Regions from separate parts of the Vreelandella aquamarina genome, predicted to be linked through region 2. Evidence: riboswitches for the same ligand, from Rfam matches in the RefSeq annotation. Region 2 holds a riboswitch; the other holds the start of a gene.
What was found. Region 2 has a riboswitch for thiamine pyrophosphate ahead of thiM (hydroxyethylthiazole kinase). Riboswitches for the same ligand answer to the same signal wherever they lie in the genome.
Positions count from the first base shown of each region.

Region 1: another riboswitch for thiamine pyrophosphate. It lies ahead of CTT34_RS13315 (SLC5/6 family protein); the one in region 2 lies ahead of thiM (hydroxyethylthiazole kinase).

Region 1 is NZ_CP024621.1:2,771,077-2,779,851, reverse strand. Features, by position in the region: gene CTT34_RS13345 (circularly permuted type 2 ATP-grasp protein) at 128-1,612, shown strand; gene CTT34_RS13340 (alpha-E domain-containing protein) at 1,617-2,615, shown strand; gene CTT34_RS13335 (zinc-binding metallopeptidase family protein) at 2,616-3,677, opposite strand; gene CTT34_RS13330 (CoA-acylating methylmalonate-semialdehyde dehydrogenase) at 3,900-5,396, shown strand; gene CTT34_RS13325 (hypothetical protein) at 5,446-6,135, opposite strand; gene CTT34_RS13320 (peroxidase-related enzyme) at 6,310-6,921, shown strand; TPP riboswitch at 6,966-7,069, shown strand; gene CTT34_RS13315 (SLC5/6 family protein) at 7,059-8,438, shown strand; gene CTT34_RS13310 (sensor domain-containing diguanylate cyclase) at 8,513-8,775, shown strand, end outside.
Region 2 is NZ_CP024621.1:212,721-221,495, reverse strand. Features, by position in the region: gene CTT34_RS01105 (metal ABC transporter permease) at 1-409, shown strand, start outside; gene CTT34_RS01100 (metal ABC transporter solute-binding protein, Zn/Mn family) at 452-1,633, shown strand; gene CTT34_RS01095 (cupin domain-containing protein) at 1,781-2,455, shown strand; gene CTT34_RS01090 (DUF6164 family protein) at 2,452-2,817, opposite strand; gene gloA (lactoylglutathione lyase) at 2,819-3,352, opposite strand; gene CTT34_RS01080 (DUF2237 family protein) at 3,558-3,932, shown strand; gene CTT34_RS01075 (hypothetical protein) at 4,058-4,402, shown strand; TPP riboswitch at 4,452-4,543, shown strand; gene thiM (hydroxyethylthiazole kinase) at 4,568-5,377, shown strand; gene thiE (thiamine phosphate synthase) at 5,367-5,981, shown strand; gene CTT34_RS01060 (LysR family transcriptional regulator) at 5,978-6,898, shown strand; gene CTT34_RS01055 (DoxX family protein) at 6,993-7,400, shown strand; gene CTT34_RS01050 (DODA-type extradiol aromatic ring-opening family dioxygenase) at 7,457-8,194, shown strand; gene CTT34_RS01045 (DMT family transporter) at 8,198-8,775, opposite strand, start outside.

The DNA.
Region 1 (8,775 bases), 1.3 Mb from region 2:
TAGCGGGGAATATGGTACGAGTTTTGCGTGTTTATATGGTCAAGTTGCTACGTACATTGCACGCGGCAGGCCTACACTACTGAATTAAGGAAGTTGCCGCTTCCACCCTAGCGCCAGGAGAGCGCCCATGAGCCAAGTCGATTGGAATAACTATGCGTGCCGTGATTTTTACGATGAGTTGCTGGCGGCACCGGGCAAACCACGTGCTTCTGCGGATGAGTTGTGTAACATGTTGGCGCGCTTCAGCGCTGAAGAGTTAGCCGAACGCAAAACGGCGGCAGAAATTGCCATTCGCACGATGGGTATTACGTTTACCGTTTATTCAGAAGGGGCGATGATCGACCGTGCTTGGCCTTTCGATATCGTTCCCCGCATCATACCCGCCAATGAGTGGCGTAAAACGGAAGCGGGCTTGAAGCAGCGGGTGCAAGCGCTGAACTTGTTTATCGACGATCTGTATCACGAACAGAGCGTCGTGAAAGATAAAGTACTCCCCGCGGAAGTATTGGCTCAGTCGGCCAATTTCCGACCTCAATGTGTAGGCATCAATCCTCCCCATGGCGTTTGGGCACATATTTGCGGGTCTGACTTGGTGCGTGGCGGTGATGGCACGCTCTATGTGTTGGAAGATAACCTGCGCATTCCGTCGGGCGTTTCGTACATGCTGGAAAACCGCAACGTCACCAAACGCGTACTACCGGAGTTGTTCGCGTCGGGCAAGATCTTGCCGGTGGATGACTATGTCGCGCAGCTTTACGACATGCTGGCAGCCATGTCGCCGCGCCCGGGTGATGACCCACAGGTGGTCGTGTTGACACCGGGGATCTATAACTCTGCCTATTTCGAACACGCTTACCTTGCCCAACAAATGGGCGTCGAGCTGGTGCAAGGCAGCGATCTGCTGGTCGATGACGACGACGTGGTTTACATGCGCACGGTAGAGGGCCTGCGCCGTGTCGACGTGATCTATCGCCGGGTGGACGATGAGTTCCTCGATCCAGAGGCGTTCAACCCGCACTCCATGCTGGGCGTGCCGGGGCTGATGCGCGCCTGGCGCGCAGGAAAGGTCGCGCTGGCCAACGCACCTGGGGCAGGGGTTGCCGACGACAAAGTCGTCTACGCCTTCGTCCCTGAGCTGATCCGCTACTACCTGGATCAAGAGCCGTTGCTGCCGAACGTGCCGAGTTATCTATGCATGTTCGAAGAGGATCGCAAGTACGTGCTGGACCATTTGGATGAGCTGGTGGTGAAACCCGCCAACGAGTCCGGCGGCTACGGCATGCTGATCGGCCCACGCTCCACCAAAGAGACGCGCGACGAGTTCGCGCGCTTGATCAACGAAAATCCGCGTAACTACATGGCCCAGCCGACGCTGGCCCTCTCGACCACGCCAACGCTGGCCAACGGCTTGCCTCAGCCTCGCCACGTCGATCTGCGTCCCTTCATTCTCTCCGGCCCGGAAACCCACGTCACCACCGGGGGACTCACTCGCGTGGCGCTGGTCGAGGGTTCGTTGGTGGTCAATTCGTCCCAAGGGGGCGGTAGTAAAGACACCTGGATCGTCGAGACCGACGAGAACGCGGCGGGTGCCGCTGAGCAGAAAGGAGCCTAGCGCCATGCTGTCACGCGTTGCTGAAAACCTCTACTGGATGGCGCGCTACATCGAGCGTGCCGAAGATACCGCGCGGTTACTGAGCGTCAACAGCCATTTGATGCTGGACTTGCCTCGGCATTTGCCACTGGGCTGGGCGCCGCTCATCGAAATGACCGGGACGCTGGAGGCCTTCAATGCCCGCCATTCCAGTTTCGACGAGCGTAGCGTGGTGCACTTTTTGTGTGCCGATGCCCAAAACGGCAGCTCGATTCTCTCGGCGCTGGCGAGCGCCCGGGAGAACTTACGCACCACCCGGGACGTAGTGCCCCGCGAGATTTGGGAAGAGGTCAATCAGCTCTATCTTAACGTCGCGGACCACGCGGAAAACGGCGTGAGCCCTCGACGGCGAGACGCATTTTTGAAAAACGTCATTCGTGGCTGCCAAACGTTGACCGGGTTGATCGAAGGCACCTTGAGCCACGGCCCGGCGCGCACGTTCATCAAACTGGGCCGCCAGCTTGAGCGGGCAGATATGACCACGCGGATCGTCGATGTGCGTTCGGCCAGCCTGCTGCCGCAAAACCCTGAAGAGCTGCTGCCGTTCGAGAACCTGCAGTGGATGAGCGTCTTGAAGTCACTCACCGCGTATCAAATGTATCGTCAACAGGTCAGGCTAAGGGTGCGCGGCCCGGACGTGCTGCGTTTTCTGCTGCAAGATCCGCATTTGCCTCGCTCCATTGCCTGTAGTTTGGAAACCTTGGGGCACGAGCTACAGCTACTGCCCCGCCAAGACCGCGTCGCGGCGACGGTGTCGTTGGTACGAGCCGACGTGGTCGATGCGGATATTCAGGCGCTGGCGCACTCGCCGAGCAAGCTGCACGCTTTCGTGGACGAACTGCAAATTGGCTTTGCCGCCATCCACGATACGCTTAGCGCTACCTACTTCGTGAACGGCGACGGCGTTCCTCGGGTCACCCAGCGTCAAACCCAAAGCCACACAGGCGACCATGACAACGATTAACTAGGCCGCTTGAGAGCTGGCGTTCGCCTGTTGAATGAGTTCATGCAGGTACGCCAGCTTCTCACGCACCGCCGGGGCGATGACGCCGGGTGCCAAGTCCAGCAGGCCCATGTCACGATTGAGTTCGTTCACTGCCATGCCCACCTGATGAAACGCCTGAAGCATGCTCTCCAAAGAGCCGTCGTACTCGGCACGTGAGAGGCCCATGTGCAGTGCCGTATCCAGCACGGCCACCATGTCCAGATAGAAGGCAAACGTCTCGGCGAAATCCTCCCACGGATGCATGGCGGCGTAGGCGGAAATGAACCGCGAGGGCCAGTCTGCCGGCGCGCCTTGCTGATAGTACTGCTCCAGGGCTTCGCCATAGGTAGGGTGGTTGTGGTCGCCGAATACGCGAATGCTGGCGGCTTCGTCTTGGTCTTTGACCAGCAGATCCCAGTAGTAGTGGCCGATTTCATGACGAAAATGGCCGATCAGCGTGCGGTGGGATTCGTTCATGTCGACACGCAGCCGCTCACGCTCTACGTCATCGGCTTCTTTGACGTTGATGGTGATATGGCCGTTGGCGTGGCCGGTGTAGACCTTCTCTTGGTTCGCCGTGGAACGCCATAGACCGTGGTCGGGCAGCGCATCAGCCATGAACGAAAAGCTCAGCGGAACGCGGATGTCCTCGCCCTCGACGCCATGGGGAAGCTTGAGCAAATCCAGCGTATAGAAAAGCCGCCGTTTGGCACTCTCCAGCGCTGCCCAACGCTCCCGGTTGCCGTCGACCTCTAAATCGGGAATCACCTCGTTATAGCGGCAGCAGTCGCACAGCGTATCCGCGTGCCCTTCGGCCATCACGACCATCCGATTACAAACGTTTTCGACGGCGTAGTTGTGGCACTTCATCAGCGCCGTACCGCAGCCTTCATGGGTGCAGCGGTAGCCGCCGCTATCCAGCGGTGCCAGTGCCACGATATGACGACAAGCGGGGCACCAGCCTACCTCCGACTCACAGGCCAAGCAGTGAGTGTTCTCGAAAAACAGCGGATTGCCACAGCGGCAGCTAAACGTCTGCATGGATGCCTCCTTGTGATCACCACAGCGCATCTCACGAAGGTGAGTGCTGATACGCAACTGTCTCAGCATAGCGAGGCCCTGACTGAGAGGGAAAGCCAAATCGTCGCTCGATGCGGAAATTATCTTTGCCCAGAGGCTAATTGACGTTTACGTCAACTTGCTGATATACCCTAGTAGCGCCTTATTCGATCCCATAACAAACACAACCCGAGGAAACGCATCATGTCTGTTCGTGAAATACCGATGTATATCGATGGCCAGCCGGTCATGTCCCAAAGCCAAGAGTGGCGCGACGTGGTGAACCCAGCGACTCAAGAAGTGGTCGCCCGGGTGCCCTTCTGTACGTCCGACGAGGTCGAGCGCGCCATCGCCAGCGCCAAGACGGCGTTCAAAGAGTGGCGTAAAGTGCCGCTGGGCAAACGCATGCGCATCATGCTCAAACTGCAGGCGCTCATCCGAGATAACACGGCGGAGCTGGCGGCACTGATTACCGAAGAGCATGGCAAAACCCTGCCGGATGCGGAAGGTGAAGTGGGGCGCGGCTTGGAAGTGGTCGAGCATGCGTGCTCCATTACCTCGCTTCAGCTAGGCGAGCTGGCCGAAAATGCCGCCAATGACGTCGATGTATACACCATGCACCAGCCGCTGGGCGTGGGAGCGGGCATTACGGCCTTCAACTTCCCGATCATGCTGCCCTGTTTCATGTTTCCGCTGGCCATTGCCACGGGCAACACCTTCGTGTTGAAGCCCTCCGAGCAGGACCCCAGCTCGACCATGCGGCTCGTAGAGCTGGCGCACGAAGCAGGTATTCCTGCCGGGGTTTTGAACGTGGTCCACGGTGGGCCGGATGTCGCTAACCAAATTGCCGACCATCAGGATATCAAGGCACTGTCGTTCATCGGTTCGACCCATGTGGGGTCACTGCTGTACAACCGCGCTGCCGCCGCAGGTAAGCGCATGCAGGCCATGATGGGCGCAAAAAACCACTGTGTCGTCATGCCGGATGCCAACCGTAGTCAAGCCATCGATAGCCTGCTGGGCTCTGCTTTTGGTGCCGCCGGTCAGCGCTGCATGGCGAACTCGGTGGTCGTGCTGGTGGGAGAGGCGCGCGAGTGGATCAAAGATATCGAAGCCGGTGCGCGCAGTATGACCGTGGGGCCGGGTACTCAGCGTGAAGCGGACCTAGGGCCGCTGGTATCGCCACAGGCCAAGGCCCGCGTCGAGCGCTTGATTAGCGCAGGCGAAGCAGAGGGCGCCACGCTGCTGGTGGATGGTCGCGGCTACACGGTCGACGGCTACCCGGATGGTAACTTCGTCGGACCGACTCTGTTTTCCGATGTGACGGCAGACATGACGATCTATCGCGAGGAAATTTTTGGCCCGGTGCTGTGCGTTGTCAACGTCGAGACGCTGGACGACGCCATCGCGTTCATTAATGCCAACCCAAATGGCAACGGCACCTCGATCTTCACCAACTCGGGCTGGGTAGCACGGCGCTTCGAGACCGACATCGACGTGGGCCAAATCGGTATCAACGTGCCGATTCCAGTGCCGGTGGCTTATTTCAGCTTTACCGGCTCTCGGGCCTCGAAACTGGGTGACTTGGGGCCCAACGGTAAGCAGGCGATTGCCTTCTGGACCCAAACCAAAACGGTCACTGCCCGCTGGTTCGAGCCGGAAAACGTCTCAAGCGGTATCAACAGCACGATTTCGCTATAGCGCGCCCTGGGCGCAGTAAAGCGCCTCCTCGGCCGAGGAGGCGCGCAGCTCAATAACGTTCGAACAGCGGCAGGCTTTCCGAGAGCAGTTGGGCGATGGGACCCAGCTGACTTTCGTGAAGGACTAGCAAATAAGGCGCGTCCTGCTCCTCGCTGATGGGCACCAGCAGCGCAAACTCGCCCTCCTCCAAATGAAACTCATGGATCTCGCGAGGGCCGTGGGGGGTGTCGCACTGGGAGCAGCGGTAGGTGTCATCTTCGCCGTAAACCAAGCGGTGGTACATCTTGAACAGCGTGTAGAGGGCGAGCCCACCTTCGAACGCGGGCCAACGGGCCGGCGTTTCGCGGATGTCGTCGGTCAGTGCGTTGCCATCTGCTTCGGCATCGGCAATGGCGTCGGCTAGCGGCTCGGCCAGGATGGCGGTTTGATCTGCGGGCAACGGTGCGTTTTTCTCGGCAGCCGTAGCGAAGCGCGTCACGGCGGCATCGAAATCTGTCAGGCTGTGCAGGGTAAAGTCGGCGTGCTGCAGGTCGGCGGGTTCGAAGCCACCGTTCTCCCAGCCGTGAATCACACGAAGCGTTACCTGACCTCGCTTCATGGGGCGGGCCAGCAGGGTGTGAAGCATGACGCGGATATGCAACTGACGCTCATCCGTATCGTTTTCGAACGCACGGTAAGGGTCGGCGAACAGTTCATGCAAACGCCCTGGCGTGTGCTCTTTTGCTTCGGAGTATGACATGGTGGTTTCCCTGTTAGTACACCGCTTGGCTAATAGCGTACGGCTCTTATGACATTAAATCATTAAGAGTATGGCGAGCGTTAAGGCGTATTGAAAGACTCTTTAGTTAGCAATTTGTTACGAGTAAACGCCATTCAGCAGTTAGGCGCCACGTTACAAAAAACAGGAGTGCGTATGTCTGTCTCGATAAGTCGATTTACACTTCCTGAGACGCTAGAAGAAGTTCCCGAGGATATCCGGGAAGCCATGTTAGCGGTGCAGGAAAAAGCGGGCTTCGTACCCAACGTATTTCTCATGCTCGCGCATCGTCCCCAGGAGTTCCGTGCTTTTTTTGCCTATCACGATGCGTTGATGGACCGGGCGTCCGATACGCTGACGAAAGCGGAAAAAGAGATGATCGTCGTGGCCACCAGTGCCCGTAATCGCTGTTTGTACTGCGTTGTCGCCCATGGCGCGCTGGTGCGTATTTATAGTAAAGACCCTTTGCTGGCGGACAATATCGCCATTAATCATCGCGTGGCGGGACTCAGCGAGCGTCATCGGTTGATGCTCGATTTTGCGCTGCATAGCGCCATCGAGCTGGGGGAGTTTTCAACCGAGTGGCAAATGCGCCTGGAAACCGTTGGGTTTACCTTGGACGACTGTTGGGACATTGGTGCCATTGCGGCCTTTTTCGGCATGTCCAACCGCTTGGTGACGCTGGCGGGAACGCCGCCCAACGCCGAGTTCTATACGATGGGGCGCGTCCCCAAACAGCCGGAGGAGAGTGCTCGGCAGACCACCTGAGACTTTACTAATGCGCTAGTTTGATTGAGGATGTCGCCTCCATTCACTGTCGCCAGGGGAGCCCCATCGGGGCTGAGAATGCGCGTAACGCAGACCCTGGAACCTGATCCGGTTCGTACCGGCGGAGGAAGCGCGACATGCCTTACCTAACGTCTCTCGTATTAGGCGCAGCGTTGTGCTGCTTTGCTTTTTTGGGCCTTCGGGCCCGCTTTGGTGGCGGTTCGTTGGATGACTATGTCACCGCCCGCAATTCTCAAACCGCGTCTACCTTGGGGCTCTCCTTTTTGGCCTCGGGTATGGGGGCGTGGATTCTGTTTGCGCCCCCGGAAATTGGCGCGTTCGTGGGCCCCGTAGCGCTGCTGGGCTATGCGCTTGGCTCGGCGCTGCCTTTCATCGTGCTGGGCCTTTATGGCCCCAAAATACGCCAAGCGCTGCCGGAAGGGCGCAGCATCGCCGAGTTTGCTGATACGTGCTACGGCACGGGCGTGCGCCGCTTCGTCGCGCTCGTTTCCGTGGCTTACATGGGCTGCTTCCTGGCTGCTGAACTCACCGCCATCGGGGCGATTACCGCGCTACTCTCCGACGTGCCTCCTGCCGTGGTCATCATCGGGGTGGCGCTCACCACGCTGGTCTACACCGTGATGGGTGGGCTTCGGGCAAGTCTCGCCACCGACCGCTGGCAAGCGTGGCTGCTTTTGGCACTGCTGCTCGCCGTCGCCAGCGTAACGCTCTGGCGACTACCCAATATGCCGAGTGACGCACAACTCCCGTCGCTCCCCATCGGTAGCTCGCTCAGCGTCGCGTTGACGCTGGTGATCGCCGTGACGGCAGCGAACTTGTTTCACCAAGGCTATTGGCAGCGGGTATGGGCGGCCCAAGACGACGCGAGCCTGGGGCGCGGTGCCTGGCTGGGCGGCGGCCTGACCGTTCTGGTCGTCATGGTGATCGGTGGTGTTGGCATCATGGCAGCGATGAGCGGGGTCAGCCTCGGCGAGCCGCCCATGCCGTTTTTTGCGCTGCTTAGCGATGCCCCGGTATGGATCACGCTGCCATCCCTGGTCCTGGCCGTCACGCTGGTCACCTCGAGCGTCGACACTTTACAAAACGGTATTGCGTCACTGTGGGCCAGCGGCCACCGGTCCGAGGCCCTCAACAAAGCGCGCTGGCTCACCGTGGCCATCATGCTGCCCGTGATCGTGATTGCTTTACAGGGGCTGTCGGTGCTGCGGTTGTTTTTGATTGCCGACCTGCTGTGTGCAGCGATCGTGGTGCCGGTGCTGCTGGGCTTGTGGCAACGAATGACACCGACGGCTGCGATCAGCGGTGGGCTAGCGGGGCTAGTAGGCGCCGTGCTGCCTGGCTGGCTGAGTCAAGGTAGCGTCAGCGCGGGAGTATTGGCCGCGACGTTCCCCGGCAGTGTACCGACACTGGGGCCGTTCGTGGGGGCGCTGCTGCTCTCCACGGTGGTGAGCGTGGTGTGGGCCGGGTTGACCCCGCGGCGTATCGCCGTGCGTTAAGTGGGGCGTTGAGCAGAAAATTCCGTTTCACGGTATGCTGTTAGGGGACTGATGACCACTTAGGTGTGATCGCCATGAGCCACCTGTTACCCCCTAACGAAACCGCCCGTTTGGCTGCGCTTAACGAGCTGGACCTGCTGGATACGCCGAACGAGCCCGTTTTCGATCGCATCACGCGGTTGGTCACCGTGCTGCTCGGCGTTCCTAAGTCCACCATCAGCTTGATCGATACCGACCGTCAGTGGTTCAAGTCGCAAGTAGGCATGGAGTTCTCCGAGAGCCCCCGGGACATGGCATTTTGCGCCTATACCGTGCTGGAGGACGAACCGCTGGTGGT
Region 2 (8,775 bases):
CCGCGCCTTGGTGGTGGAGTGTTTAGACCCGCTGTTTCTACGCGGCCAAAACCGCCGCAGCGGTTGGGTACATAGCGTCTTTTTAGGGCTGCTGGTACTGAACTTAACGGCGGGCTTCCAAACCCTGGGCACGCTGATGGCCGTTGGCTTAATGATGTTGCCCGCCACGGCAGCGCGGTTTTGGAGCAAGCGGTTAGAAGGCTTGATGGGCATCGCCGTGGTGTTAGCGATGCTGGCCAGTACCGGCGGGCTGCTGCTGTCGTTCCATTTGGACACGCCATCTGGCCCGAGCATTATCTTACTGGCCGGGGGAGCGTACTTGTTCTCGGCGCTGTTTGGCCGCTACCACAGCTTGGCCGCGAAGTTACGGCGTAAAACCACGCCGCTGGCGATGGAGCAGTCGCATTAGCGGATGATCGTCTCACGTTTATTTCATCATCAGGAGCATGTTATGTCGCTTATCTCTTCATCGCGCTGGTTAGTCGGCGTCTCGGCCATGTTGGCACTGCCCGCAGCCATGGCGAACGAGCGGGTTCAGGTCGTCACCAGTTTCTCCATCTTGGCGGATATGGTCGAGAACGTCGGTGGAGAGCATGTGGACGTCAGCTCCCTGGTCGGTCCGGATGGCGATGCCCACGTTTACTCCCCGAGCCCTGGCGATGCCCGCGCGCTGGCCGGCGCCGATTTGGTGGTTTTCAACGGCCTGCTGTTCGAAGGCTGGATGGAGCGGCTGATCGACTCCAGCGACTACCGCGGCGCGCTGGTGACGGCGACGGATGGCATCGCCCCACGCGCGTTCGCAGCGCATGACGAACACGGGCATGGTGACCACGACGATCATGAAGCGCACGATGAACACGACCACGACCACGACCACGACGCGCACGCTCATGAGGCGCATCATGACGAGCATGGTGATGACGCGCATCACGACGAGCATGCAGAGGACGATCACAGCGAGCACGCCCATGGCGATGACGACCCTCATGCATGGCAAGATCTGCAGCAGGCGAGGGTCTACGTCACCAATATTCGTGATGGCCTGATCGAGGCCGATGGTGCCAACGCGCAGAGCTACCAAGCCAATGCCGAGCGCTACCTGGCAGAGCTGGATAGCGTTGATGCCGAGATTCGTGAGCTGCTCAGCGAGATTCCTGCGTCGGCCAGCGTGATCACCGGGCACGATTCGTTTGGCTACTTCTCCAGCGCCTACGGCGTGAATTTCCTCTCGCCGGTCGGTCTCTCGACCGAAGCCGATCCCAGCGGTGCCAGCATGGCCGCCCTGATCGATGTGATCGAGCAAGAGAACGTACAGGCGCTGTTCCACGAGAACATGACCAACCAGGCAATCATTACGCAGTTGGCAGAAGAGACTGGCCTTCCCATCGCCGGCACGCTGTACGCGGATGCGCTGGCCAGTGAAGGCGATGCCAACACCTACCTGGGCATGATGCGCCACAACGCCCAGGTGCTCCACGATGCTCTGGCAGCGCCGGGTCATGATGATCCTGGTCATGACGACCACGACCACGACCACGACCACGACCACGACCACGACCACGACCACGACCACGACCACGACCACGACCACGACCACGACCACGACCACGACGATCATGGTCATGATCACTGAGCCATGTCGTAAAGACGTGCCGTAAAGAATCGAATACCGCCTGCGCCAGGCGGTATTTTTTTGCGTTGCATTTTGTCGTGAGGATGGGGAGACTGGCTCCACCATGCGCCGCTAACGTTGTTTAAACCCCTGCAAAGAGCCACTACCATGCGCCTAAACGCCGACTTTAGCCACTTTGCCTTTGTCACGCCGGAGCAGTATCGCTGGGTCGCCTCGCCCAGCGCAGGCGTAGAACGAATGATGCTGGACCGCATTGGCGATGAGGTGGCCCGCGCCACGAGCCTGGTACGCTATGCGCCAAATAGTCAGTTCAGCCGCCACACCCACGGCGGCGGTGAAGAGATTCTCGTGCTCGAGGGCGTGTTTGCCGACGAACATGGCCGCTACCCGGCGGGCAGCTACCTGCGCAACCCCATCGGCACGGGCCATACGCCCCACATTGGCGATGAGGGCGCGCTGATTCTCGTGAAGCTCCACCAGTTCGATGAGAACGATCTGCTCCAACTCGCCATTCCCGCCCACCGTTTGCCCTGGCAGCCTGATCGTCGGCCCGGCATCACGTACAAAATGCTGCATACCTATCAAAGCGAGCGTATCAGCCTGGAGCGCTGGGAGCGTGACATCGTCACCGACTATCCTGCCCTACCGGGCGGATTGGAGCTGTTCGTGCTGGAAGGGTCGCTGTGCGATGCGGACACCGAGTACCCGGAAGGGAGCTGGTGCCGCTACCCGCCGGGGGCTGCGCCACGGCTTCGCGCAGGCCAGGCCGGGGTAATGATGTACGTCAAGCGCGGGCATCTGTCTGACGCTTCTGACGACTAGCGAGCTAGCCCAATAAACGGCAGCAGGGTGAGCAGAGCGATCATGAGCACCGCAACGATCACTAGCGTGACCTGCAGCGGGTGCGCCACGAAACGTCGCCACAACGTCGGCGCCTCATCGCGGGCCAACGCGTTTTCATGCGCTTTGCGCGCCTTTGCTTGCCGCTCGGCCTGATAGTGCGCCAGCACCGTTTCGGCATCGTCTCGCTGGGCAGGGTTGCGCAGCCAAATGGCATCGACTCCCAGGCGAAAAAAGCCCGCCTGGGTTTCGTACACATCGAAACCATGCGCCTCCAGCAGCTGGCGAACCTCCATGGCCTCTTCGTCGGTCACGTGACGCAACCGAAACAGCAGATGCGCCATATCAATCGCCCATGGCGGCCATACGGTCTGCTTGAATCACTTCGATCCAGTAGCCGTCGGCGTCCTTGACGAAGATCACGTCCTTCATCTTGCCCTGGTCGGCGCGCTTGACGAAGGTCACGTCATGCTCATCGAACCACGCCTGCGCGGCTTCCAAATCCGGTACGCTAAAACAGATATGCCCGAAGCCCTGCGGCTCTGCATTGCCGTCATGGTAGGCAAAGTCCTGCTCGTTTTCGGTACCCCAGTTGTGGGTCAGCTCCAATAGACCTTTCTGGCTAAAGGTCCACGCGGTGCGCGCTTGGGTCTCTTCCGGCACGCTATCACCGGCCTCTACGTTAGCCAGGAAGTAGAGCGAGAACTGCATCTCCTCGAAGTCCAAGCGCCGCAGTACCTGCATTCCAAACACCTTGGAGTAGAACGCCAGCGCGCGCTCGGGGTCTTTGACCCGCAGCATGGTGTGGTTTAAGCGAAAACCCTGTGTTTGCGGGGCGACTGGGGCAACACCTGGATGCTGTTCACCTTGATACGACATGAGACTCTCCTTATGGGGGTGACGCTTTCGTGGATACGGTGCAAATTCTTTGACGAACGTAGTACTTTGTACAAGGCTTAGGCTGCTAAGCGCCCGCCATTTGACCATCGCTCCAGCGCATCGGTCATAACGTGCGATGGCGCGTTTAATGTCTAGTTATGAGGGCAAGGCGCTTGGAATTCCAGCCCGGCCCGAAGGAGTCTCTATGTCCCGTGATCGAAACGTACTGGGTGAGCCACTCACGCCCTGCTGCCATGCCCCAAAAACCGGCTTCTACCGCGACGGCTTTTGTCGCGTCGGGCCTGACGATGTCGGCATCCATTCGGTGTGCGCCATGGTGACCGAGGAGTTTCTGGCTTTCTCCAAGGCTCAAGGTAACGATCTGGTAACCCCGCGCCCGGCCTTCGGCTTTCCCGGCTTGAAGCCCGGCGACCGCTGGTGCCTGTGCGCCCACCGCTGGGCCGAAGCAGCCCAAGTGGGGCTTGCACCACCGGTGATTCTCTCGGGCACGAACGAGCGCACGCTGGAGATCATCCCTCTGACCAAACTTCAGCAACACGCGCTGGATGCCGTGCACTGACCTCTCGGCACGCGCTCTGATCGAATGCGCCTGGAAAAACGATGCAGACCTTCTACACTTCTATCTCGACAGTTTTACAAATTCAACCGTGATGCCCTGCGAATGGCGTCAGATAGGAGAGCGTCATGACAGCCATCGATATGACCCTTGGCGATCGCCTGACTCTGAAGCAGCTGAGCCATGCGATTCAAAACGGCTTTTCCCCCATTGTCGAAGTCGAGTCCATGGACGGTATCTACAAGGTGCGCTTTCACCATGCCAACGGTGTATCGGACCTGAGCGACGCCGAAGGCCGCGTCAGTACCTTTTTGGGAACCGGTGAAATCCGTGACACCCTGGGCCAGCTCGGTCTGACCCACGGCGTGCTGACTTTCGCCGACCAGTGCGGCGATGAGATGATTGGCGTGTCGGGCCGTGCCATCACCCCTGATGAAATGCTTACCTACGGCACGCGCATCGCGTTTCGTTAAGTCTCTTCCGGCGGGGCTTTACAGCTCCGTCCAAGGCTAGGATAGTAGCCACCAACGACAGGGGCGCCGCCCAGCGGCTGAGAAGCACCCTTCGAACCTGAACCGGATAACGCCGGCGTAGGGAGTCGTGGTGCCTCTCACCACCTCCCTGGCCGGGAGGATACTATGACCTACCCCCCGCTTGGCGATATGCTCGCCGCTCTGCGCGAAACCACGCCGCTCGTCCACTGCATGACCAATTACGTGGCCATGAACAGCACGGCCAACCTGCTGCTGGCCACGGGGGCATCGCCCGCGATGCTGCACGCCCCCGAAGAGGTCGCCGAATTTACCGCGCTGGCAGGTGCGCTTTCTATCAATATCGGCACGCTCTCTACGCCCTGGGCCGAATCGATGCAGCTGGCGGCTCGCACGGCCAACGCAAGCCAAACGCCGTGGGTGCTAGACCCGGTGGCGGTCGGGGCAACCGCCTTTCGCCAGCAGGTGTGCCAGGCGCTGCTGCCCCACCGGCCCAGCGTCATTCGCGCCAATGCCTCTGAAGTGATGGCGCTCACCGGCTTGGCAAGCCAAGGACGCGGAGTCGATGCAACGGCATCCACCGATGACGCCGCTCAAGCAGCCATATCGCTCGCGCAACGGCAGCACTGCATCGTCGCCATGACCGGCGAGACCGACTTTTTGACCGACGGTACCCACCATTTCCGGCTGACCGGGGGCCACCCGATGATGCCCCGCGTCACGACGCTGGGCTGTGGATTGAGTGCGCTGGTGGCCGGGTTCGTCGCCGCTAACCGCGAGCACCCGCTGACGGCAACGCTGGCCGCCCTGGCGTGCTTTAGCATCGCCGGGCATCGTGCTGGCCAACGGGCCGATGGGCCGGGCAGCTTTCAGGTTGCCCTCTTGGATGCTCTGTACCAGCTCACCCCGGATGATCTCTCGTCGCTCAGCCAGGTGGAGGCGCTCCATGCAGTGTGATCTCTCGCTCTATCTAGTCACCGATGCCACCCTGTGCGCGGACACTGGCCTTGAGGCGACGGTGGAGGCCGCCGTCAAAGGCGGTGTCACCGTGGTACAGCTGCGCGACAAACACGCCAGTGATGCGGCGATGGTCGCCCAAGCCAAGCGGCTCAAAGCGCTGCTGGCGGGCACCAGCGTGCCGCTGATCATCAACGACCGGCTAGCCGTGGCCATCGCCAGCGGCGCCGATGGCCTGCACGTCGGGCAAAGCGATACCGCCGTACAAGAGGCGCGTGAGGTGCTGGGACCGCATGCCATTTTGGGGCTGTCGATCAACACCGTCGCGCAGCTTCGTAACGCGCCCATCGCGCTGTTGGACTATGTCGGGCTAGGCCCCATTTTCGCCACCGCCAGCAAGCAGGATCACGCTCAGCCGATAGGCTTCGATGGTTTGGCCGAACTCGTCTGCGCCTGCCCGCTGCCCAACGTGGCGATCGGCGGCTTGAAGGCGCAGCACGCCGCCCAAGTCAGGGCCGCCGGTGCCAACGGTTTAGCGGTGATTTCCGCCATCTGCGGCCAGCCTGACCCTTATCAGGCGGCGCTGGCGTTTCGCGCCCCATGAGCCAGCTCGATCAGCTCACCGCCTTCGTCAAAGTGGCCGAGCTCGGCAGCTACACCCGTGCCGCCGAGGCCTTGGACCTCTCACGCACACGCGTCTCGCGGCAGGTCATGGCGCTGGAGGAGACGCTGGGCGCTCGCTTGATTCAGCGAACGACTCGGCGGCTGCATCTCACCGATGCCGGAGAGCGCTATCTGGCTCGCGCTCAAGCCATTCTGCTGGCCTTGGACGAGGCCGCTGCCGATGTCGGTAGCGGCACCAGCACCGTCAGTGGACGCCTGCGCATCAATGGTCCGATGAGTTTTGGTACCCGCTACCTTGCCCCACAGGTAGCGCACTTCATGCAGGCACACCCGGCGTTAGACGTACGCTTGGACCTGAACGACCGTCGCGTGGATTTGCTGGAAGAGGGCTACGATGTCGCGATTCGCATCGGCAGCCTGCCGGATTCCAGCCTGATCGCCAAGCGTCTGACCCGCTGCCAGCTGGTGCTGTGCGCGTCCCCCGGCTACTTGGCACAGCATGGCACCCCTCAGCGCATCGAGGATCTGACCCAGCACCACTGCCTGCGCTATCGCAGCGGGCAGAACAGCGGCGACTGGCGCTTCAATCAGCAGCACGTCAGCGTCACGGGGCCACTAGAGAGCAATAATGGCGACATGCTGACGTATGCCGCCGAAGCGGGGTTAGGCATTGCCCAGCAGCCCAGCTTTCTGATTCATGAGAGCATCCAACGGGGGCACTTGGTGCCGCTTCTGTTAGACCTTCCGCCGACCTACCTAGACATACACGCCATCTACCCCGCGCGGCGCTTTCTGCCCGCCAAGGTGACGCGCTTCATCGACCAGTTGGCCGATGCCTGGGGAGACCCACCGGTATGGGAACAGGGACTAGGATTGTCGCGCATTTCGCAACAGTGAAGTGCCAATCGGCGGGATTATCATCTCGCTCTGCTGACGTACAGTTGTCTCATCGCATCCACGGTGATGCACACACACAGCGAGAGAGAGAGCTATGACAACCTTAACGACCCCTGCTGCAACCCTCCATGCCACCGCCTTACTGCGCATTAGCCTGGGCGTGATGGCCCTGGCCCACGGCTTAATGAAAGTGTTCGTGTTTACGCTTCCTGGCACGGTGGGCTACTTCGAATCGCTCGGCCTGCCCGGTTTCATGGCTTACTTGACCATTGCGGCCGAAGTCGGCGGCGGCCTGGCTTTGGTACTGGGCTTATACACCCGCTGGGTGAGCCTTGCGCTAGTGCCGGTGCTGCTCGGCGCCGCCTGGGTACACCTGGGTAACGGCTGGGTATTCTCCAACCCCGGCGGCGGCTGGGAGTTCCCAGTGTTCTGGGCCGTGGCTCTCCTGGTACAGGCAGGCCTAGGCAGCGGTAGCCTCGTCATCAGCCGCCGACTGGCATGATCCAATGGCCTGCCGAGCCCCTCGTCTCGGCAGGCCAATCGACTGGAGTGCGTTCCATGTTACCGAGTCTCTTCATCTCCCACGGCTCTCCCATGCTGGCCCTCATCCCCACCCCTGCCCATCACTTCTTACGGGCACTGGGCCGCCACCTTCGCCCCAAAGCCGTTTTGGTGGTCTCTGCACATTGGGAGACGGACCACCTACAGGTCAGCCGCAGCGCCGCGCCTGCGACCCTCCATGATTTTGGCGGTTTTCCCGACGCGCTGTTTGCCGTGCAGTACCCAGCGCCCGGTGACCCCGCCTTGGCAAGCCGACTGGCCGAGCAACTAGGGGCCACAGAGGTGGAGCGCGGTCTGGATCATGGGGCCTGGGTGCCGCTGTCACTGATGTATCCTGACGCCGACGTACCAGTGGTATCGCTCTCACTACCCAGCCGCTGGGGAGCTGAGGCGTTGCTAACGTTAGGTGAACAGCTAGCGCCGCTGCGCCAAGAAGGGATACTGGTGATCGGTTCGGGCAGCTTGACCCATAACCTCTACGAGCTACAGCCTCAAGGTAGCCAGGTGCCGACCTGGGTCGACCGTTTCGCCGAGTGGGTGCATGCACGGCTGCGAGAGGATGATCGCGACGCGCTCGTCCACTGGCAAAACGCGCCCGATGCCCAGCGCAATCACCCCACACCGGAGCACTTTCAGCCGCTGTTGGTGGCGATGGGGGCGGGCGGCCGCGCAACACAACGACACCATAGCGTCGAGCACGGCGTGCTAGCGATGGATGCCTATCAGTTTGCCTAACGTCTACGCCGTGGGGCGGCGTTTCAAGGTGGTGCGTCGGTCATGATAAGCAATGGCCAAACCACTTAGCATAATCAGCGCACTGCCTACCCAGACCCAAAGGTCCGGCAATTCTCCCCAGAACCACCAGCCCAACAGCACCGCCCACAGCATGGCGGTGTAATCAAAGGGCGCGGCAATGGCGGCAGGCGCATAGCGAAAAGCCAAGGTAATAAACGCCGTCGCCCCCACTCCCAACACGCCCGATACCAAAAATCCGAGCCAATGCCATGGCTGTGGCGTTTGCCATACCCACGGCAGGCTCACCGCGGTGACTGCCAGCGGCACCATGGTCATATAGAACACCATCGCCCACAGATGCTCGTTGGCACCATAACGTCGCGCCGTCACCATCATCAGAGCATAGAACACCGCCGCTGCGAGAACGATCATCGCGCCCAGTTGAAACGCATCGCCGCCGGGACGCACGACGATCAGCACCCCCACAAAGCCTAAAAGCGACGCCACCAGCACCGGCGGGTCGATACGCTCACCCAGCAGCGGTAAGGAGAGTAGCGTCACGAACAGCGGCGCTACGAAGG